Regions from separate parts of the Roseateles sp. P5_E1 genome, predicted to be linked through region 3. Evidence: riboswitches for the same ligand, from Rfam matches in the RefSeq annotation. Region 3 holds a riboswitch; each other region holds the start of a gene.
The links. A riboswitch is a leader RNA that binds a small molecule or an ion and turns the genes downstream of it on or off. The one in region 3 is predicted to bind cyclic di-GMP.
Positions count from the first base shown of each region.

Region 1: it holds a riboswitch for cyclic di-GMP, as region 3 does, so the genes downstream of both, ACXJKJ_RS09690 (S53 family peptidase) here and ACXJKJ_RS02630 (hypothetical protein) in region 3, are expected to answer to the same signal.
Region 2: it holds a riboswitch for cyclic di-GMP, as region 3 does, so the genes downstream of both, ACXJKJ_RS07685 (S8 family serine peptidase) here and ACXJKJ_RS02630 (hypothetical protein) in region 3, are expected to answer to the same signal.

Region 1 is NZ_JBFUMN010000007.1:95,481-103,083, reverse strand. Features, by position in the region: gene ACXJKJ_RS09690 (S53 family peptidase) at 1-1,304, opposite strand, end outside; cyclic di-GMP riboswitch class I at 1,354-1,440, opposite strand; gene ACXJKJ_RS09685 (ATP-binding protein) at 1,604-3,691, opposite strand; gene ACXJKJ_RS09680 (response regulator) at 3,688-4,254, opposite strand; gene ACXJKJ_RS09675 (HD domain-containing phosphohydrolase) at 4,251-5,567, opposite strand; gene ACXJKJ_RS09670 (molybdopterin-dependent oxidoreductase) at 5,723-7,603, opposite strand, start outside.
Region 2 is NZ_JBFUMN010000005.1:123,725-131,327, reverse strand. Features, by position in the region: gene ACXJKJ_RS07700 (B12-binding domain-containing radical SAM protein) at 1-1,053, opposite strand, end outside; gene ACXJKJ_RS07695 (YCF48-related protein) at 1,231-3,657, shown strand; partial or broken gene ACXJKJ_RS07690 (GMC oxidoreductase) at 3,695-3,883, opposite strand; cyclic di-GMP riboswitch class I at 4,136-4,226, shown strand; gene ACXJKJ_RS07685 (S8 family serine peptidase) at 4,339-6,498, shown strand; gene ACXJKJ_RS07680 (sensor histidine kinase) at 6,558-7,603, shown strand, end outside.
Region 3 is NZ_JBFUMN010000001.1:535,484-542,831, reverse strand. Features, by position in the region: gene ACXJKJ_RS02635 (hypothetical protein) at 1-1,281, shown strand, start outside; cyclic di-GMP riboswitch class I at 1,414-1,504, shown strand; gene ACXJKJ_RS02630 (hypothetical protein) at 1,599-2,423, shown strand; gene ACXJKJ_RS02625 (SRPBCC family protein) at 2,575-3,018, opposite strand; gene ACXJKJ_RS02620 (flavin reductase family protein) at 3,109-3,585, opposite strand; gene ACXJKJ_RS02615 (M48 family metallopeptidase) at 3,717-4,625, shown strand; gene ACXJKJ_RS02610 (Crp/Fnr family transcriptional regulator) at 4,626-5,258, opposite strand; gene ACXJKJ_RS02605 (helix-turn-helix transcriptional regulator) at 5,432-6,109, opposite strand; gene ACXJKJ_RS02600 (MBL fold metallo-hydrolase) at 6,227-6,871, opposite strand; gene ACXJKJ_RS02595 (FAD-dependent oxidoreductase) at 7,058-7,348, opposite strand, start outside.

The DNA.
Region 1 (7,603 bases), on a different contig from region 3:
AGGGCCTTGCTGGCGGCGGCGCGCATCGCGTTGGCCACGGCCAGCAGGCCGGCCCATTGCGGCGTGGCCAGGCTGGTGCCGCCGGCGCTGACCCAGCGCGTCGTCGTCGCGCCCTGTGCAATCAGCGCCACGTACTGGCCGGAGTTGGGGTCGGCGTTGAAGGCGACGTCGGCGACGGCGCGCTTGGCGTAGCCGCCAATGGTGCCGCTCTGGTAGCTGGGCAGGGCCACATAGGCGCTGGTGCCGCCGCCGGTGCCGGTCCAGGTGGTTTCGCTGCGCGCACCGCTGCTGTAGCTCAGCGTGGTGCCGCCGACGGCCACGACGCGGGTCGACACCGAAGGCCAGGACACGGCCGCGCCGTTGTCACCGGTGGCGGCCAGGTAACTCATGCCGGCGGTGGCGAAGGCGCTGTCATAGCTCGACGTCCAGCTGCCCTCGGCGGCGCCGAAGCTCATGGACACGACGCCGGCGCCCATCTTGTTGGCCAGGGCCACGGCCTTGGACAGGCTGCCGACGCCGGCATCCGGCGCTTCGATGAGGACGAGGCGCGCCAGCGGTGCCGTCGCGTGGGCCCATTGCACGTCCAGCGCAATCTCGGTGGCCCAGCCGCTGTCATAGGCGGGCGCCGTGGCGGTCAGGGCGCCGGCGGTCGTGCTGTAGGCAATGACCAGCTCGCAGCTGGACGCGGAGGCTTTGGCCAGCGGCAGGCTGGCGTTGGCAGCCAGGATGCGCGAGCTGCAGGTCGGCAGCGCGAACTTGGTGTTGAAGGCGGCCAGTTCGGCGGCGATGTTGGGGTCGTGCTTGGCGTTGACGATGTAGATGGTCTGGCCGGCGCCGAGCTGGGCGGCCTGGGCGGCGGTCAGGCCGGCGGTGCTGGCGGGCAGGGCCGGCTGCGCGTAGGCGGCGCGGATCTGTGCCGGCGTATAGGTCGTCACCGCAGTGGACGTCGCCATCGGGGCGGCTTCGCCTGCACCCGCCGCGAAGGCGCGAGGCCGCATGGCGTCGTCCAGGCGGTCGCGTGTCAGGCCTTGGGTGGCGACACCGGCCAGGGCGTTGCTGCGGTGGGGTGCGGCACCGTTGTCGGGTTCTTCGAGATCGACGGCGGCGGTGTGGAAGCTGGGCTGAGCCTCGACACTGGCGGCGGCGCCATCGGCAAGATCAACGGTCAGGTTGATGACCGAGGCCGCCTCGCTGACCTGGACGGTCGGGCTGTCGCTGCTGCCACCGCCACAAGCGGTGAGGGCCGCGGCGGTCAGCAGGCTGAGGGTCCAGGAAGTCCAGGAGACAGGGCGGGTACTGCGCATGGCCGGGTTCTCGTACGAAGGAGGGCCACGCCGATCAAGACCTGCCGGTCTTGGCGGCCCCGCTGCCGTGGCGCTTGCGCGCTGTAGGCCGGTGGCTTTGCGTCCCCGCCTTTCGACGGGTTTGCCCTCTGGGTTGTGAAACAGGTTCAGTCTAGGCGCCGGGGTGCCGAGATACGGGGCCCGACAAAGGCGCTGCGTGACTTCTGACTCGGCGGGCAGCGCGAGCTTTCGATGCCGCTAGTCTGCGTTTCGTGAGTTACTGCGCTGTGGTTGCTTTGTGTCACGCAGGACACAAAAGCTCAGGAGGGCTGCGGCGGGTGCAGCGGGATCCAGACCGTGAAGCGCGTGCCGACGCCGGGTTGGGAATCCACTTCGATGCGGCCGCCGTGCTTTTGCACGATGGAAAAAGACAGGGACAGGCCCAGGCCCGTCCCTTGGCCGACGGGTTTGGTCGTGAAGAAGGGCTCGAAGATGCGCCGCTTGACCTCCTCGCTCATGCCGCTGCCCGTGTCTGCGATCTCGATGCGAACCCAGCCATCCTCGGCGCGCGTGGTCAGCGTGATCGTGCCGCGCTCCTTGATGGCATGGGCCGCATTGACGATCAGATTCATGAAGACCTGATTGAGCTGCGCGGCGATGCAGTGCACCGGAGGCAGCACGGCATAGTCCTTGCGAACCTCGGCCTTGTACTTGACCTCGTTCATGACGACGTTGAGCGTCGAGTCCAGCCCGGCGTTGAGGTCGGCGTCCTGCCAATCGGCATGGTCGACGCGCGAGAAGTCCTTGAGGTCCTGCACGATCTTCTTGACCCGCGACAGCCCCTCCTCGCTCTCGTCGAGCAACTGGGGCAGGTCCTCCTGCACGAAGCTCAGGTCGACGGCGGCATCCACCCTGTCCAGCTCTTCTCGCACATTGCCCGGCAGCGCGTCGGCCGGCGTCTTCCTCAGCAGCGCGAGCAACGCGAAGACGGGTTGGACATAGCCGCGCAGCGAGCCGAGGTTGGAGCTGACAAAGCCGATCGGGTTGTTGATCTCGTGGGCCACGCCAGCGGCGAGCTGCCCGATGGAGGCCATCTTCTCGGCCTGCAGCAGCTGGTTCTGCGCTTCCTCGAGCCGGTTGTTGGTCTGCTTGATGCGCTCGTAGTTGAGCTCCAGCTCACGCTGCACGCGGCGCACCTCCGTGCGGTCCTGCAGCAGCCACCAGGTGCCCGCCGTCGGCTCCTCGGGGTTGGACACGTAGGCAATGATCTGCACCCACAGCGTGTTGCCGGCCAGCGTGCAGACCTCCATCTCGTGCAGCAGCGAGCCGCCCCGCGACAGCACCGGGATGGCGATCTGGCTCAGCGCTTCGAAGTCTTCGTCGCTCTTGAACAGGCGGCGCGTCGGCAGTCCATGGGGCGGGACGTCACCGAGTTCGAACATCTCGATGAACTTCTTGTTGCCGCGCTGGATCAACTGGTTGGACGTCGCGATGATGCCTACCGACGCGTTCTCGAGAAAGGCTTCGAGTTCATGATGGGTGCTCAGCAACTCGGCCGTGCGGTCCGCGATCATGTTCTCGAGTTCGTTGCGATGGCGGCGGAGTTCGTCCTCGGCCTGGCGCCGTCGCGTGATGTCCTGGAGTGTCTCGATGGCGCCGACGACTTCGCCGTGGGCATCGACCAGCGGGGCGGCCGTGAAGTAGAGCCAGCGCCCCTCCCGGCCGAAATTGGGGAAATAGCCCTCGACCTCGTAGGCGTTGGCGATGTGCGGCGACGGTTGGCAGTGCCGGCCGTACAGGCGCTGGCGCTCCTGCTCGACATTGCCGTCCAGGATCAGGTCGACCAGCAGCGGCCTGGCTTCGGGGTAGAAGGCGCGCCAGGTGTCGTCGCGGCCCAGCATCTCGGAGGCGTCGCGGCCGGTGAGCTGAGCGCAGGAGGCGTTCCAGTGCGTGACGCGGTGAGACTTGTCGATCACGAGCGTGGCCACCGGGTTGTTCTCAAGGATCTGGTAGAGCACGCGGCCGATGTCCAACAGGCTGGTCTGCACGTGGCGGATGTCGCTGAGGTCCTGCCCGGTCAGCACCGCACAGGGTTGGCCGTCGAGCATCACGCGATGCGCCTTGACTTCCAGCACGCGCAGCGAGCCGCTGCCCGTCAGCGCCTCGATCTCGATCGCGGGCAGCTCGCCTTCCTCGGCCAGCGCCCGCTGGCCATAGCGCTGCAACTCATCGGCGAACTCGGGCGCTGCCCAGCCGTGCGGCGGCATCTGCTGCAGCGCCTCCAGCCCATAGCCCAGCAGGCGTTCCATCGCCGCGTTGGCGAACAGGATGCGGTCCGATCCATGCACCAGGACCGACGCACTGACGGCCTGCAGCGCGAGGCTGAAGTCGACCGTCAGTGCGGTCACCACTTCACCTCTTCATCCGGGTCCTCCAGGATGAACGAGCCGTCGCTGCCCCATTTCACATGGGTGATGCCCGGTTCGAGCCGCTCCAGGCGGCGCAGCTCCGCCTCTTGGGCGGTGAGCACGCCCATCTGCTGGCGCACCTGGTCAGCCAGGCGCTGGTTCTCCATCGTCAGCTCGCGGATGCGCAACACCTGGCGCACGGCGCTGAGCAGGTCGAAGTCGGCCCAGGGCTTGGAGATGAAACGGGCGATCTCGGCCTCGTTGATGGCCGCCACCAGCGCGTTCAGGTCGGCATAGCCGGACAGGATGATGCGCCCGCAGTCGGGCTGCACCTGACGCAGTTCGCGCAGGAATTCCACGCCGGTCATGCCCGGCATGCGCTGATCGGAGATGGCCAGCGCGAAAGCGCACTCGCGCGCCCGTGCCAGAGCCACGGCGCCGTCGGTGAAGCTTTCGACGTCATAGCGCGCGCCGCCGGTGTCCTTCAGCCCGTTGCGCAGCAGGCGCTGCAGCGCGCTGAGGATGTGAGGCTCGTCGTCGACGAGCAGGATGCGTTCGCTCACGTCGCACCTCCTTCAGGCAGCTTCACGAAGACATGCAGCTTTGCGCCTTCACGGCCGGCGAATTCGCGCAGCTGCCTGACGACCCGGTTGTCGAAGACGAAACCCGCCGCCAGCAGCAGCGTGCCCTGCGGCGACAGCAGGTCGCGGGACAGCACCATGCCCGGCATCACTTCGTGAGGCTGCAGCTCCCGGTCACGCGGCTTCTCGGAGGGCTCGTCCTTGAGCGCCAGCTCGAAGGCCTCGACAACAGCCTTCTCGTAACGCGTGCCGGCACCGCCGAGGATCAGCGAATGCGCCTCGGCCGCCGAATGGCGCTTCAGCGACAGCCGGCCGGACTGTGCGGCGTAGTAGTCGCAAGCCACGCTCACCACCTGCGCGCCGAGCGGCACCTCGTCGCCGCTCAGCGCATCGGGGTAGCCCTTGCCGTCGATGCGTTCGTGGTGCGACCGCACCAGGCGCGCCACGCGTTGCAGCCGCCCGAGCGGCAGCAGCGCCGCCTCGCCATTGAGCGGGTAGCGGCGGTACAAGGCCAGCTCATCGCTGGACATGGCCGAGAGCGGCTTGCGCAGCATCGTGTCCGGAAGGCCGATCTTGCCGACCTCATGCAGCAGGCCGGTGATGTAGATGTCTTCCTCTGCCGCTGCACCCAGGTTGAGCCGCCGCGCCGTGCGGCGAGCCAGGTCGGCCACCTCGCGTGAATAGCCCGCCATGCCACCACCACGCAGCTCGATCAGACCTGAGAACACGTTGATCGACAGCAGGAAGTTCTCCTGCAACTGCGCGAACGAGGTCTCCAGCATGGCGTTGACCTGTTCCAGCTCGCTGGTCCGCGCCTTGACCCGCGCCGCCAGGTCGGTGTTCAAGGCCTGCAGTTCGTCGTTCTGCCTTTGAGTCAGCAGCTGCAGCGCGCGGTTTTCCTTCTCCAGCCGGCGGCGCTCCAGGCCGTCCTGCACGCACATCACCAGCTCGCGGTCGTCCCAGGGCTTGGCGATATAGCGGTGGATCTGCCCGCGGTTGATGGCTGCGACGGTCGAGCCGATATCGGCATAACCCGTCAACAGGATGCGCCCGACGGTCGGCCAGCGCTGGTGGACCTGTTCGAGCAGCGCCGCGCCGTCCATCTCCGGCATGCGCATGTCGGACACGACGAGATCGACCGGCTCGGTCTCGAGCATGGCCAGTCCGGCCTTGGCGCTTTCGGCCAGCAACACCCGGTAACCCTGGGGCCGGAACAGCCGTCGCAGCGCACTGAGGATCGACACCTCGTCATCGACGAACAGCACGACCGGAGGGTCGGCAACTTTTGCATCCATCAAATCGCTCCCGCTGGCGGATGCGTCGCGCCATCGCCGTCCGTGGCGAGCGCGCCAGGGACGACCGCCGCTTTACTGGGAGTTTAGGCAGGTCGGCCCGGCGATGCTTGACAAGTTGTTCGCAAAATGTGGCGGGTCGTCGCGGTCTCGGCAGGTCAGGCGGGTGCAATCTCCACGGCGATGCCGCTCAGCACCGCATTGCCGCTCAAAGGGTCCCGTGCCGCGTCGTCCAGCAGCTCGTTCATGTTGACGCCCGGCCGCTCGCGCGCCACGCCGAGCTGCACGCCGTCCAGGTCATGCCCCCAGCCATGCGGCAGGCTGACCACGCCGGGGCTCATGTCGGCGCTGCGCTCGACGCGCGCGATCAGCTCACCGACCGCGCTTTTGATCCGGGCAAACTCGGCCAGGCCCAGGCGATCCGCGTCACCCGGGTTGACCAGCAGCGTGCAGCGGTCCGGCCCCTTGGCCAGCACGGGCAGGTTGTGCATCCAGCTGTTGCCCGAGCGCGTGTCGCGCCGGCCGATGAGGCTGAACTCGGGCGCGGCCTCGGTCTTCACTTCTGCCAGGTCGGCCAGCACCGAGGGCGGCGCGAGCTCGACCCTGCCGCTGGGCGTGCGCAGGACCTCGGGAATGCGGGCGGTGAGCGCACCGAGGTCGATGCCACCGCCTTCGACGGTGCTCGCCGCTTTGACCTTGGCGAGGTTGATGCCGTCGGGCTTGCGGCCGAACTGGTCGCCATAGGGGCCGACGCGCAGCTGCAGGTCGATCAAGCGCTCGGGGCCGCGCCAGGGTCGCAGCGCGGCGAGGATGGCCGGTGTGTTGTCACCGGCAAAGCGCTTCACGTCGGCCTCGATGGCGTCGTCGTCGAGCTGGGCCACGTCGACATCCAGGCCGCGGCCTTCGAGCAGGGCACACAGGCGCAGGATGGTCTGCCACTCCTGCGGCGTGCCGGCCGGCGCGTCGAACACCGGGCCGGAGAAGCGCGCATGGTTGCGATGGCTGAGCTGTGGGAAGGCGACGTCGAAGTGCAGGTCCTCCAGCGGCGACAGGCCGGGCAGGATGACGTCGGCATGGCGGCTGGTCTCGTTGACGTAGATGTCCAGGCTGAGCATGAAGTCCAGCTTCTCCAGCGCTTTGGCGATGCGCGGGCCGCCGGGGGCCGACAGCACCGGATTGCTCGCGATGCTGATCAGCGCCTTGATCTGGCCCTCGCCGGCGATCTCCATTTCCTCGGCCATCACGGTGATGGGCAGTTCGCCGAACACTTCCGGCGCACCAGATACGCGGCTCTTGCGCCGGCCCGTCGTGATGCCTTTGCCACTGCCCGGCTTGCCTTGGGTATTGGACGCGAAGGCGGCGGCCTTGGCGAACATCGCACCGCCCTCGCGGTCGAGGTTGCCGGTCAGCGCGTTGATGAGGTCGACCAGCCAGGAGTTGACCGTGCCGAAGCGCGTCGTGCAGGTGCCGATGCGGCCATAGACGGCGGCGCGCGGCGCGCTGGCGATCTCGCGGGCGATGCGGCGCTGGACCTCGGCCGGGATGCCGCAGCCGGCGGCCGTCACCTCGGGCGCGAAAGGCTGCACGGCGGCGCGTACTTCGTCCAGACCGTTGATGTGATCGGCCAGCCGACCGAGCTTCAACAGGCCCTCGTCGAACAGCGTGTGGGCGATGCCGGCCAGCAGCAGCGCATCGCCGCCGGGCCGGATGGCCAGATGCTCGTCGGCCGCCGCGGCCGTCTCGCTGCGGCGCGGGTCGACGACGACGATGCGGCCGCCGCGCGCGCGCATGGCCTTGGCCTTGCCGCGGTAGTCGGGCACCGTCCACAGGCTGCCGTTGCTGATCATCGGGTTGCCGCCGAGGATGAGCAGGTAGTCGCAGCGCTCGATGTCGGGCAGAGGAATGGACAGCCAGTGGCCGAACATCAGGCCGGCGCTGAGCTGCTTGGGCATCTGGTCCAGCGTCGAGGCGCTGAAGGCATTGCGCGTGCCCAGGGCGCGCACCAGGCGCGGCGTGTAGGCCAGCAGGCTGACCTTGTG
Region 2 (7,603 bases), on a different contig from region 3:
CATCGGGTTGAGCATGTCCAGCAGCGACAGATAGCGGTCCAGCGGCAGGCCGTCCCAGGTCGGTGTGCCGACGTCATCGAAGGGAATGTCGGGCTCGACGAAGTTGGTGTACCTGACCTCCGTGCCGTCGCGCCAGAAGGTACGCACCAGGCGCGTCTTGGAGCGCTTGCCGGCGACGTGCTCCAGCAGCGCCAGCAGTGGCCGCTCGCCGGCGTCCAGCGTCACATAGTCGACAAAGTCGAAGACGCGCGGCTCGGCCAGTTCGCGCAGCTCGGTGTTCACATAGCCGCCGCCCAGCACGCAGACGACCTCTGGCCGTGCGGCCTTGATCGTCTGGGCGATGCGCAGGGCGGCGTAGACCGAACCAGGGAAAGGCACGGACAGCAGCACGACCTCGGGTTGGTGCTGTTCCAGCGCGGCCAGCGTCAACGTGTGCAGCGTGCGGTCGACGAGATTGGGCGGAGCGGCCAGGGCGGTGGCCAGCGGGTCGAAATGCGCTTGGGCCGCGGCCAGGGATTCGGCATAGCGGACGAACTCGAAGCGTTCATCCACGGCGTCGCGCAGTACGTCGGCGAGGTCGTTCAGGAAGAGGGTTGCGAGGTGGCGCGCGCGGTCCTGCAAGCCGAGGGCGCCAAACGCCCAGGCGAGCGGGTCGCCGCCGTCCTCGTCGACATAGGCGTCCAGCGACGCGAAGCGTGCGCCTTCGGGCAGGAAGGCGCGGGTATTGATGCGATGCGCCAGCGTCGGGTCGCGGCCCTGCAAGAAGCCGAGGACGCGCGGCGTGGCGGCAGCTATTGCCGGGAACTCGGCGGCAAACCAGGCCGTCTGCGGCGTGCGCTCGCCTTCGGGCAGGGCCAGCACGGCTTCATGCAGCTGGGCCAGGCCGGTGGGTGTGAACAGCTCCAGCACCAGGGCCAGCGCCAGGTCCACCTGCTGCGCATCGATGCCGCGTGAGCGCAGGAAGCCCGTCAGGTAGGCGGTGGACGGGTAGGGCGTGTTCAGCTGCGTCATCGGCGGGATGACGGAGAGGACGCGGGAACGATCAGACGGCATGCCGTGATTGTCGCGGCCGTCGGCCTCACGGAGATTGCATGCCGGCCGCACCTAGCCGGCCGTGTCTGCAGCGTGATGCTTTGCTTGGCCTTTTGCTAACTGACGGGAAATAGACACATCGTTTCGTGCCCTATTGCACGGATAGACTGATTAGCAAATATCAGCCGAAGAGTGCGAATGAAAACACTGAACAGGAAATTGCCGAGCTGGTGGGGTGCGCTGGTTGCAGCGGCGCTGCTGAGCGCATGTGGCGGCGGTGGTGGGAGCGGCGGCGAGCCTCCCACACCGCCGACCCCTTTGCCAGATACCCTCAGCGTCACGGCACCGGCGACGGCCGAGTCGACCAGTGAGCTCCAGTTTGGCAGCAGCGCGCCCTCGACGGCGGGCCTCAGCTTTGGTTGGGATTTCGGTGACGGCAAGACCAGCACCGAGACCAGTCCGAAGCATCAGTACGCCAAGGGTGGCGATTACGACGTCAAGCTCACAGTGAGCAACGCTGCAGGCGCATCAAAGACGGAGGTCGTCCGCGTCAGCATCACCAACCTGAACAACGTCAGGGGCCTGCAATGCTCCAAGACAGGCGATGGCGGCTGGTGCTGGCAGCAGCCGTTACCGCATGGCAATGTGCACACCGACAGCTTCTTTGCATCCAAGACCTCGCTGTTCGTAACGGGAGAGCATGGCGAGCTGTCCCGGAGCACGGATGGCGGCGTCACCTGGTCGACTGAGGCCAGCGGTTCCACGAAAGCGCTGAGGGCCGTCAGTTTCGCTTCGGCGAAGCACGGCTGGGTCATGGGTGACGAGCCCACGTTGCTCCGCACGACCGATGGTGGGGAGACATGGAGCCGCACGGCCCCCGTGCCCCTTGCGCTGCGAGCCGGCTTTGGCAGTCGGCTGGTGGCGGTCGACGATCAGATCGCTATCGTCGGCACCACGGGCCTGCACACGACCGATGGGGGCGCAACCTGGGCGCGGCACGATTTTTTTCTCAGCGACATTTCATCGCGCGGGACGTTCTGGGGTTTCTCCGGTGCCGAGTTGAGACGCTCCACGGACTTCGGACGGACCAGCACGGTCGTGCTCGACCTGTTGGCTCATGGCAATGGCGGTAGCGCGTTCTTCAACCTGGTCGACGACCAGACCGTGGCTGCCGGATGGGTGTTGTCGACGTTCGACCCGGCCACGGTGAGCTGGGTAACAACCTATACGCTCCTCCTGAGCTTTGACGGCGGTGACAGCTGGCGCCGCGTCGACCCGAGCACCCTTGATGGCGCCGCGATGCCGGTGGGCAACAGGCTGAGCATCATCCGGGCGAGCGCAGCGGACCAGGTGCTGCTGGCCAGCCTCGACAATCGGACGCTGATCTCCAGCAACGACGGCGGAACGCACTGGAGCACCGTGCGGCTGCCTGCGCTGGGCGCCACCGGCGAGGGAGCCCTGGCCGTCGGCACGACGGTGCTGGTGCCGTCACAGGGCCCCTTTATCTGGCGGCCATCCGAATTGGGAGGCGAGTACGCAGAACGCGGTCTGGCCTGGAGCGGTGACGGAGGGCAAACGTGGTCCTCCGCATCGGTGGAGGGCCTCAGCAAACCCACCTATGCGGCCTTCAAGCGCCTTCGTCAGGTCGATGGCAACGTCTTCAGCATGCAGGACAGCACCGGGCGCGCCTTCCTGTCGACCGACGGAGGACGCAACTGGACGATCGCGGTCGACGCCGCTCTGCTGCGCAACGACCTTCCCTCGTCGCCCTGGTTTGGCGAGTACTCCATGAAACTCGCCTTCCTCGACGCCAAGCGCGGCCTTGGTCTGGATGCGACGGGCCAACTGCGCCAGACGAGCGACGGCGGGCGAACCTGGACGACCAAGCCGAGCACGGGCCTGCCCTCCACGGCCACCAACACGGCGCTGCGCTTCGTCGACGACAAGATCGGCTGGATGCTGCAGAGCGACGGCCGCCTGTACAAGACGTCGGATGGCGGCGCCACATGGCGTGATGGCCAGCTAGTTCATGGGGGCCTGGTGCGATTCGACTTCGTCGACGCCAACCGTGGCTGGGGCGAGCCGACCGATCGGCGCGGGCTGGTGTTTACCCGCGATGGCGGCCAGACGTGGATGACCCTGTCACCGCCGCAGACGGTGAGCGTAGGTGGGCTGTTCTTCGGAGACGGGCGACAGATCGTCATCTATGGACTTCGCACGTTGCTGGCAAGTACGGTGGACGATGGCCAGACCTGGACGGTTCTCGCGCCCAACGTTGAATCGCCGTTCAACACGCGCAGCAAAGTCATCGCGAGCGATGCCAAGACCTGGTGGTCCGCGCAAACCTTCGGCTTGTACCGTTCGGACGACGCTGGCGCCACCTGGACCGAGGTGATGGGCGTCAGCGGGCAGTTCGCTGACATTGCGTTCGCCGATGCCAACAACGGATGGGCTGTCGGCCGTGGGGGCATGGTTGTTGCCACCACGGATGGCGGCAAGACGTGGGTCAGACAGCCCACGCAGGCAGACCGCGACCTGTGGCGCATCCAGGTGGTGGACAGCAAGACGGCCTGGATCGAAGGTGAGGCGGGGACAGTGCTGGCTACCGGCAACGGTGGTCGTTAGCTGGCCGGCGCGCGGCGGCGGGCCGGCGAAGCGCGGCTCACCCCACCAACCACCCAGCCAACTTCTCCGCAATCATCAATGTCGGCGAATTCGTATTCCCGCTCGTGATCGTCGGCATCACGCTCGCATCCGCGATGCGCAGCCCGCTCACGCCGCGCACGCGCAGCCGTGAGTCGACCACCGCACCGGGGTCGTCCATGCGGCCCATGCGGCAGGTGCCCACGGGCTAGATGGTTGTTGATATCGCGCGCCAGTTCCTCGTCGGTCTGGTACTACGGCCGCCGCCAGCGTCAGCTGCTGCAGCGCAAGACTGAGGCCTGGGCACCCTGACATGGCTTGCGTCGATCGGCGCATGCCTTCCTATTTGGACGGTGCTGCATTCATGGCCGGATCGTCGATGTGTAACGGTGGCCAGACGGTACTGGAAGCGCCACTTGTTCACAGCGTTACGCCGCGATTTCAGATACATTTTTTTCACTGATGACAAAGGCACACCCGAGCGAAAGCCGGGGTCGCAAAGCTTCCGGTCTAAGGCCCGCCTGGCGGGTTACGACAGCGGGGTTGCCAAGGACAAGCCGCCGGCAGGTCGCCGTCGACATGGCAGCTCTTCCGTCGCCGGGATGCGGCGCGACGCCCGACCGGGCGTGTGCGTAGGAATCAGCGCAACAACGAAAGCTGTCCATGAAGTCCACCACGCTCCCTCTTCGATTCGTAGTTCTGATCGAGTGGCGCCTGCACGCGGCGCTTGCGCTGCTGCTGACGCTGGCTGCATTGCTGTGGCCTGCACTGGCGCAAGCAGCGCCGCGCGACAAGATTGCCGCCGATTTGCGTCAGGCCGTCGATTCGGCCGCTGCGCCTCGCCAGCGCTGGCAACAGGAACTGGCTGGTCGCCGCTACGTGCACACCCTGGTCGTCAGCGACGGGCGGGACGCCGAGCTGGTCGAGCTCCGCCGCGCGGTCGTGGCGGCGGGTGGCACCGTCTACTGGCGCTACCAGTCGGTGCCGGCGCTTTTCGTGACCTTGCCCGTTGACAAGGTTGACGCGCTCGCTGCGCGGCCGGACGTGCAGAGCATCTCGCCGAACCGGCGCGCGGCCCGCACGTTCAGCCTGACCGAGGCCTCCACCGGCGCAGCCGACGTGCGTGCCGCCACGATCGGCGCGGCGCGGGGCCTGGACGGCTCGGGCGTCGCCATCGCCGTGCTGGATTCGGGCATCGCTGGGAACCACACCGCGTTCACCGATGGCCAGCGCTCGCGGGTCGCACGCGCCGTCGACTTTGAGAAGGTGACGCAAGGCGGCGCGGGCCGCGCCTGGCAGCCCGGCGTCGACCGATCCGACGCGGCGCTCGATGAACGCCCCCAAGCGGCGGGCGGGGCGGATGCATATGGCCACGGCACGCATGTCGCGGGCGTCGCCGCAGGCCGCTCGACGTCGCGTCTGCCCGAGTCAAGCGGCATTGCGACCCAGGCCTCGCTGGTCGACGTCAAGGTGCTTGACAGCCGCGGCGAAGGCGAGCTGAGCGATGTGCTGGCCGGGATCGACTGGGTCATCGCGCATGCGAAGCAGCAAAACATCCGCGTGCTCAACGTGAGCCTTGCCGCCGATTCGACCGAGTCGTATCGGACCGACCCGCTGTGCGGCGCTCTGCGCGGCGCGAGCGCAGCCGGCCTCGTGGTGGTCGTTGCCGCCGGCAACTACGGCACGGACGCTTCCGGCCAGGAGCGCTACGGCACGATCAGCTCGCCGGGCAACGAGCCCTCGGTCATCACCGTGGGGTCGGCCAACACGCAGGCGACGGCCTCGCGCAGCGACGACGCAGTCAACCATTTCAGTTCCCGCGGGCCCACCCGCGGCGGCCTGTTCCTGCCCGACGGGCGCCGCGTCGCCGACAACCTGCTCAAGCCGGACCTGGTGGCTCCGGGCAATCGCATCGTCGGCCCGATGGCGGCCGGCAGCACGCTCGCCACGGACTTCCCCTCGCTGTCGGCGCCCTATGGCGGCACGGCGCAGCCGCGGGGCCGCGGGCTGATGGACCTGAGCGGCACTTCGGTCGCTGCGCCGGTGGTGTCCGGTACCGTGGCCCTGATGTTGCAGGCCAACCCCGGCCTGACGCCCCCGTTGGTGAAGGCGATCCTGCAGTACACCGCGCAGGCCCTGCCGGGCGCCAACCTGCTGCAGCAGGGCGCGGGCCTGTTGAACGTCGACGGCGCGGTGCGGCTGGCCGGTGCGCTGCGCAGCGATCTCGCCACGGTCATCGCCAGCGGCCGCATCGCGGCGGGTGCGCCGCTGCTGGCGCCGGGCCAGGTGATGCCCGCGCCGGTGTCGATCATCGGCGGTCAGTCGGTGCCCTGGAGTCGCATCATCTTCGCCGGCGGGCGCCACCTCTACAGCGGCAGCGCGCTTTTCACCCGCTACCAGCCGGTGTACGACCCGGGCCTGTTCTGGGTGGGCGGCAGCGCGACGCGCGTTACTGTCCAGATCCGCCCCGGCGCGGCGCTGTCGACGATCACGGCGTCTCCCGTGCCGACGGGGCAGCGCTTCCTGACCGACGGCGTCATCACGCTGAATTCGCTGGTCGGCCGCAGTTCGCTGCTGGGTCGCACGGGCGTCTTCGTCCCCACCGCGACGCTTTCCGGCTGGCTGGCATCGGGCAGCGGTGTGGTGCTCAGCGAAGGCGTCGTCCTCAGTGAGGGTGTGGTCCTCAGCGAAGGGGTCGTCCTCAGCGAAGGCGTGGTGCTGAGCGAAGGCGTGGTGCTCAGCGAGGGTGTCGTGCTGAGCGAGGGCGTGGTGCTCAGCGAGGGTGTCGTGCTCAGCGAAGTTGCCCGCACCGGCGAACGATGATGGTTGCTGCAGGCGCCGAGCCCGGAGTGAGCTGGCCTCGGCGCGTCCATCAGGCACTGATGCCGGACTACAACCGCAAGGCGGCGGTGTATTGGTGGGCGGTGGTCTGCATCGGTGTGGTGGTGCTCGCGCACTCGTTGCGCCACGTCGTGAGCCTTTCGCCGGATGCCTGGTTGCGCGTGGTGGGCGGCACGCTGCTGGCGATGCTGGCCGGGCTGGTGCCGGTGCGGATTCCGCGTTCAACGAACTCGTTCACCGCTGGCGAGATCTTCATCTTCCTGCTGCTGCTGCTGAACGGGCCGGAGGCCGCGGCCGTGGCGTCGGCAGCGGAAGCGCTGGTCGGCGCCTGGCGCACCTCCAAGCGCTGGACCAGCCGCATCGCCAGCCCCGCGATGGCGGCCATTGCCATGTTCAGCGCCGGCACGGTGCTGCACGTCGCACTGGGCGAATTGCGCAACCATCAACTGGAGAGCGACAGCCTGATCCTGCTGGGCGCGATCCTGTTTGCGCTCGCCTACTTCGTGCTGAACACCGTGATGGCCACGGCAGTGCCACGGCTCAAGCGCAACGAGCCGCTGTCGGTCCGGGCATTCGTCGACGCATTCGGCTGGCTTGGCATCGCCTACGCGGGCAACGCCTCGGTGGCGACATTGCTGTTCCTCAGCTTCCGGCAGTCGGGCATCGTCGTCGTCGTCGCGGCCACGCCGATCATCGTGATCCTGCTGACGACCGGCCACTTCTTCTTTCGCCGCGAGGAAGCGGCCGAAGCGGTGCGCAAGGCGCGCGAGCAGCAATTGGCGCAGAAGCAGGCGCTGGAGAACGCGCGCCAGTCGGGCATGGCCGAGATCGCCACCAACGTGCTGCACAACGTGGGCAATGTGCTCAACAGCGTCAATGTGTCGGCCGAGTTGATCAGTGGCAAGGTCCGCGGTTCGGAGGCGGCTGGGCTGGCCCGCGCGGTGGCGCTGCTGGACGCGCATGCGCAGGACCTGGGCGACTACCTCACCCGCGACGCGCGCGGGCGGCTGCTGCCAGGCTATCTGAAGCAACTCTCGGTGGCGGTGGCCGAGGAGCGCCAGCAGATCCTTGACGAGCTGGCGGCGCT
Region 3 (7,348 bases):
GTGCTGATGTCGCTGTGGATGGCCATCATCGGCAGCCTCATGCAGCAGAACCATCCCCATGCCGCGCGCTTCGTGCCCGGCCATCTGCGCCAGACGCTGGAGTCCGCGCTCGCAGCCTGGGCCGGCTTGTCGCTGGGCAGCGCAGCCCTGCTGTGGCTTTGCCTGCCGCAGATGCCCTCCTTCGCCCTGCTGCTGCTGGGCGCCGCGGCCGTGCTGGCCTTCATGGGCTGGGCGACGCGCGAATGGCAGCTCTGGCTGGTGATCTCCATCGGGCCGGTGCTGTTCTTCGGCACCGGACTGGACCGGCGGCTGGCGCCTCTGGGCACCGCGCTGCGCGAGCTGTGGCTGGCCCAGCCGCTGTCCGTGCTCGCGCTGAGCCTGCTGGCCCTGGGCTGGTCGCTCACGCGGCTGTTCGGCAGGGGCGACGCGGCCCACGCCGAGGCCTATGCCCGCCTGGGCCGCATGCGCCGCGCCGCCGAGGACAGCATGCAGGGCAAATACGCCGGTGCCGCCGCCTTCGGCCGGGTGGGCGAATGGCTGAGCCAGCCTTTTGCGCTCGCCGTGTCGGCCTGGCAGCGCCATGTCGTCGCGCAGGCCGAACCGACGGGCCAGAGCGCCATGCGCCGCGCCGAGATCGTGCTGCATGGCCGGCAGCACTGGCTGCACCAGAGCCTGGGCGCCGTGATGGCCGTGGGCATCGCCGCGCTGAGCTTCTTCATCGCGTTTGCGCTGGCCGGCCAGGGCCTGCAGGACAACTGGACCAAAGGCGCCTACGGCATGGCCATCGGCCTGGCGAGCATCGGCTTCAACCCTTGCTTCACCCTGCCCAACATGCTCTGGCACAGCCGCCGCGAACAGGCCCTGATGCGGCTGCTGCCAGGCCTGCCGCAGGGAGAGGCGCTGAACCGCGCGGTTGCGCTGATGCAGTTGCGCCACGCCCTGGTTGCCTGGGCGCTGACGACCGCCGGCCTGGGCCTGCTGGCCTGGGCCGCGAACAATGCCGCACTGCTGTGCCTGGCCTTTGGCGCCCTGCCACTGAGCACCGGCTGGCTGCTGCGCGCGCCTTCGCGCATGAAGTCGCCCACGGCCTGGACCACCGTCGTGCCCATCCTGGCCTTCATGCTGATGGGCTGGGGCATGTTCCTGCTGCAAAAGGATCTGGGCGCGCCGCTGCCTCTGCTGGCAGGCGCCAGTGTTGCGCTCAGCGCCGCGCTGGGCGCATGGCGCTGGCGCACGCTGAGCGCTGCGCCAACGGCCTTGCCGGCCGGTCGCTTGAGCTGAAAACGCTCGGCGCAAGCCCGCCGCAAGCTTCAAAAACCGCTCGTCGCGGGCCTCGCGCCGCTCGCCGGGCGGGGGTCTCGGTTCGTGAACTGACGCACGGACAAAACACGGCTTACATCCGCACACTGCGTCCCATGCAGTCGGCAAACCCGTCGAAAGGCGGGGACGCAAAGCCACCGGTCTTCGTGCTCTGACAGGAGCAAAAGACAGCGGGGCCGCCCTGGGCGGACAAGGACATGTCCGCAGCGTGGCACACGGGGAGGTGCCGGCTACTGCCCAGTAGCCCCACCCTTTGCATCAACCCGAAAGACCACGCCATGAAGTACCAAGCCATTGCCTTCGCTGCCCTCGCCCTGTTCGCCCAGGCCAGCTTCGCCGCCGACCCGACGGCCCAGCTCACCGGCCTCGTGCGCATCGTCAAGAGCGACGGCCAGACCGTCCTCGCCCAGGCCGCGCCCATGCTCGTCGCCGCCAACGGCACGGCCACGGGCGCCATGCCCCAGATCACCGTCAGCGAGAAGGATGCCTTCATCTCCAGCCTCGGCCGCTGCGCCTTCAACTTCAAGTACGACGAGGTCAGCGCCTCGGCCGTGGCCACCAGCACCAACCGCATCTACAGCAACGACACACTGATCGCGCAGAACACGCAAATCGCGCTGACGCCCAAGGTCGTCAAGACGATCTGGACCCAGCCCTATCTCTTCGCCGGCGCGAACAACGTGAAAGTCGTCGTCAATGTCGACGGCGTGCCGAGCACGGGCTGGGTGCGCATCAACGTGAGCGGCACCTGCGGCAAGCCCGCCGCGGCACCAGCTCCGGCACCCGTGGCCGCACCGCCCGCACCGGCCCCGTCGCCCGCTCCCGCACCGGTCGTCTATGTCCAGCCCGGCTCGGGCGACTGGAACAACCTCAACAACGCCTGGGGCTACAGCAACTACGCGGCAACCCAGCTCAAGGGCAAGGGCTATGCGAAGTACGCCGAGATCGTGCGCCTGAACGCCGCCCTCACGACGGCGATCAACGCCAAGAAGATCTCGACCGGTGACTACGGCAGCCTGATGGCGGCCTGGAACGCACTGATGGCCGACCCCGCCTTCAAGGCCGCGATGGCGGCCATCGTGCCGACACCAGGCGTCAAGTAAAGACCCCTCGTCCAGTCCCGCTCCGCTGAACACGAGCGGGCCTAACCGGCCCCCCCGAGGGGGCGGCGATGCTTGGCGGCATTGAGCCGCAAGCACATCGCCATGGCGGGCCGGCTAGGGGCGGCCCGTCGCTCGGCCCGAGCGCACCACGTTACTGGTTGATCTCCGGCTCGGCCAGCTGGGCCAGCAGGGTCAGCGACTCCTGCCAGCCCAGGTAGCAGGCCTCGGCCGGGATCATGGCCGGGATGCCTTCCTGCTTGATGTGCACCTCGGTGCCGCAGAACACGGCGCGCAGCTCGACGGTCGTCGTCATCTCGCCGGGCAAGTTGGGGTCGTCAAAGGCCGCCGTGTAGCGCAGCTTCTGGCCTGGCACCAGTTCCAGGTAGCGGCCGCCAAAGCTGTGGCCGCCGCCGGTCGTAAAGTTGGTGAACGACATCTTGTACGTGCCACCCACCTTGGCATCCATCTCGTGAACGGTGCCGGTAAAGCCATGGGGCGGCAGCCACTTGGCCATGGCGGCCGGTGTCGTGAAGGCGCGGTAGACGCGGTCGGGCGGGCAGCGCAGCACGCGGTGCAGGGTGACGGTGTTGGTCATGGTCGATTCCGTGGTTGGACAGAGGATGGCCCTCTGTCATGACGACGATCAGAGCCCGACCGGATCGACAACGCCAACCCGGAAAAAACCCTAGATCGGCAACTCGGTGAAATAACGGCCGCCGTGGAAGATCAGCGGCTGAGCGCCGAGCCGGGACGAGCAACGCTCGACTTCGCCGACGAAGATGACGTGGTCGCCCTCCTCGTAACGGCTGCGGTTGGCGCATTCGAAGACGGCAGCAGCCCCCTCCAGCACCGGCGCGCCGCCCGCGCCCTCGTGCCAGGCCACGCCGGCGAAGCGATCGATGTCACGCGTCGCGAAGCGCTGGGCCAGCTCCTTCTGGTCGGCCGCGAGGATGTTGATGGCGTAATGCGAGCCATGCGAGAACACCGGCATGGAGCCGGCGCGGCGCGCCAGGCTCCACAGCACCAGGGGCGGGTCCAAGGACACGGAGTTGAAGGAATTGGCGGTGAGGCCGACCAGGCCGCCGTCCGCAGCGCGAACGGTGACGATGGTCACGCCGGTGGCAAACATGCCCAGTGCGGCGCGGAATTGCTGGCTGTCCATGGGGTGATTGTCGCCAGTCCCGCGCCGCTGTCCTACGAAAGCCGCCATCGCCGCCCAAGCACAATGTCGGCATGGATGCCGACGACTTCCAGGTCCGCGACGACCTGCAGTTCACTGACCCGCCGACGCGCATGTTCGGCGACTGCGCCGACTGCGCCGCCGGCCGCTGCGCGCCCCCGGCCCTGCGCGGCCGCCGCCTGTTCACCGGGCTGCTTGCCGCTACCGGTGCCGCAGCGTTCATGCCAGCCTGGGCACGCGAAGGCGTGGAGGTCGGGCCCAAGAGCAAGTTCACCGGCTTCGTGTCGGCCGACCAGCTGGAACAGGCCGGTGGCCAGCAGTACGCGCTGATGATGCGCGAGGCCGGCCAGCAGCGTGCCCTGGCGCCGATGGACCACCCCCAGGCCCAGAGGCTGCGCTACATCGCCCAGCGCATCATTCCCTTCAGCTACGAATGGAACGACCGCGCCCGGCAGTGGAAGTGGGAAGTCAACCTGCTGGCCAGCGCGCAGCTGAACGCCTTCTGCATGCCGGGCGGCAAGATCGCGTTCTTCTACGGCATCCTCGACAAGCTCAAGCTGGAAGACGACGAGGTCGCCGCCATCATGGGCCATGAGGTCGCGCATGCGCTGCGCGAGCATGCTCGCGAGCGCGTCGGCAAGTCGGCGTTCACGAACGGCATCGTCGAACTCGGCTCGGCCTTGCTGGGGTTGGGCAACGTGGGCCGCGGCCTGGCCGGCATGGGGGCCCAACTGGTCAACCTGCGCTTCAGCCGCGACGACGAAAGCGAGGCCGACCTCGTCGGCATCGAGCTGTCCGCCCGTGCGGGCTATGACCCCGCCGCCGCCGTGCGCCTGTGGGAAAAGATGATGACGGCCAACAAGGGCGCGCCGCCGCAATGGCTGTCCACCCACCCGGCCAGCACGACGCGCATCCGCGACATCCAGGCCAACCTGCCCAAGGTCGAGGGCCTCTACAAGCGCGCAGCCAAGCCGGACCAGCGCTTCCCGGTTGCGCCGCCGCTGCAGGTCAGGTCGCGGTAGCTACCAGCGCGCTGGCAGGCTCTTGAGTCGCTGGTATTCGCCGGCCGCCACGCGCCTCAGGTAGCCGCCCAGCTCCAGGTCCTTGACGAGCTTGGACACCATCTCACGCGAGCAGCCCAGGCGCTGGGCCATGCCCTGGTGGGTGAGCGCCAGGTGGCGACCATCGCCGGTGGTCTCGTCGACGAGGTTCTTGAGACGGCCATAGACGTCGTTGAGCGCCAGCTGCTTGGTCGACAGCGTTGCGGCGCGGGCGCGGCGGATGACCTTGGTCAGCAGCTCGAAGGCAAATTCGGGGTGCTCGCTGATGTGGGTCAGCAGGCTGGCCCGCGTGACCATGACCAGGCGGCTGCCTTCTTCGGTGATGACACTGGCCGAGCGCGGCCCCCCGTCCAGGCTCATCTCGCCGACGTATTCGCCGGGGCCATAGACGCCGTAGGTGATCTCGCGGCCACGGGCGTCGCTGCTGAAGGCGCGCAGCGAGCCGGAGAGGATCAGATAGAGGTTGTCGCCGAGCGAGCTCTCCTCGATCAGCACGATGCCCTTGCGATAGCTGCGTGCAATGCCGCGCGCGGCCAGCTGCCGCAGCGAGGGCGGCAGGGCCAGGAGTTCGTTGTCGAGCGTGTCGTCAGGCATCCGGCGGCGCTCTGAGCATTTGGCTCCGGAGCGCGGTCGAATGTTAGTGCTTGCGGGCCGAGCGCCGGGCCGTCCCTAGCCGGCCCGCCTTGGGCGATGTGCTTGCCGGTCGATCCGGCAAGCATCGCCGTCCCCTCGGGGGACCGGTCAACGTACCCGTTGGACGAGGGGATTCAATTGACCAGCTTGGCCGGCCGCAGCGACGAAACAAGCGGCGGCAGCAAGGCCAACTGCCGCATCAGCTCGCCGATGCTGTCGGCGCCGCTCTTGGCGCGGATGCTCTGGATCTGGCTGCGCACCGTCGAGATGGCCACGCCCTGGCGCTGCGCGACCTCGGTCGGCTTGACGCCGTTGGACAGCGCCTTCAGCACCTCGGTCTCGGCCGGCGTCAGCTGGTAGCGCAGCGCGAACCACTGCGCGGCCAGGTCGCCGCAGAGCTGGCGGCGCTCCAGGATCAGCAGCACCGCCGCCTGGTTGACATCGCGGTTCAGCGGCACGACGACGACATTGGCGCGGCCACATTCGGCGCGATCGTCACCCAGGCGCAGCAGGCAGCGCCGGCCACTTGCCTCGGCGCCCTCCAGCGCGTCGGCCAGAGGCACCGCGTCGGTCAGCAGGCGGGCCCGCAGATGCTGGCCGACGAGCTCCAGCGGGTGGTTGTCATCCAGCGACGCCCGCGCCGCGAGATTGCTGTGAAGCACACGGCCCGCGCCGTTGAGAAGCACGACGCCGTGGTCGAGCTCCTCCAGCACAAGGCCCATCCATTGGTTGGAAAGCGAGGCCGCCTGACGGCGCTCGCGAGGACGGGAGCCCGGGACCTGCCCCGGCTGCACAAACTCGGACATCCACATCGAAGCACTCCTCGGCCCACCCCATGCGAGCCCTCATCAAAGAGTAGGAGAGCACGTTTCGCTTCGGGCGTAAATGTTGCTGGATGTGTTTGTGAACGAATTACCTCCAACCGCCGTTCAAACGACATCGGCAACATAGGGATTGCTGCGGCGCTCTCTTCCGATGCTGCTTTCCGGCCCATGGCCCGGGATGAACACGGTTTCATCACCCATCGGCCATAGGCGCTGGCGGATGGCGTCGATCAGTTGCAGGTGATTGCCGCCAGGGAAATCGGTCCGGCCGATGCCGCCAGCGAACAGCACATCACCCACGAAGGCGCGCCGCGCCGCGGCTGAGTGGAAGACGACATGACCCGGCGTGTGTCCGGGGCAGTGGCGCACGGTCAGGGTCTCCTGGCCGATCTGAACCGTGTCGCCATCGTCCAGCCAGCGGTCGGGCTTGAAACCTTCTGCCGGCGGGAAGCCAAACATCTTGCTTTGCTGCGCCAGGCCGTCGATCCAGAACTGGTCGCCGGGGTGGGGGCCGATGATGGGCAGGCCCTGTTCGCGGGCCAACTGGCCAGTGCCGCCAGCGTGGTCGATGTGGGCGTGGGTCAGCCAGATGGCCTTCAGGTTCAGGCCGCGCTCCTGCACCGCCGCTAGCAGCCGGGGCAGCTCGCCACCGGGGTCGATGACGGCGGCGTCTTTCGTGACGTCGCACCAGACAAGGGAGCAGTTCTGCTGAAAGGATGTGACGGGGACGGTCAGGTATTGCAGGGCCATTCGGGAGGGAGCTGATAACAAAGTTTCGAACTGAAGGTCAATGTATCGAATCGGCCCACCGAGCTTCACCGAATGCCAATGTCAAAGTTGCGAAGCCCTTGGGCCGCAAGCAACGTATGAATCGGAAATGAAGCAAGCTGCCGAGGGGCTAGCGCGGGTGAGCAGGCCATGCGCAGAACTCAATTCTCAAACCCGCACAAACCCGTCCGCGCTCCACGCCTGCGAGCCCACGCCGTGGTGCACGAAGAAGAGACCATCGGGGTCGTACCGCGCCTTCACGGCCCGCAGCCGCGCGGCGTTGGCGCCCCAGAACTCGCGCTGCCAGTCGGCGTTGAAGAAGTTGCTCTCCGACACATAGGAGCCCGACCTCGGCGCGACGCGGCGCAACGCGGCGGCGGCGGCATCAATGGCGCGCGCGTTGCGGTGCGCGTTGGTCAGGTCGGGCGGGGTGCGGGCCAGGCCCGGGTAGGCGGGCGC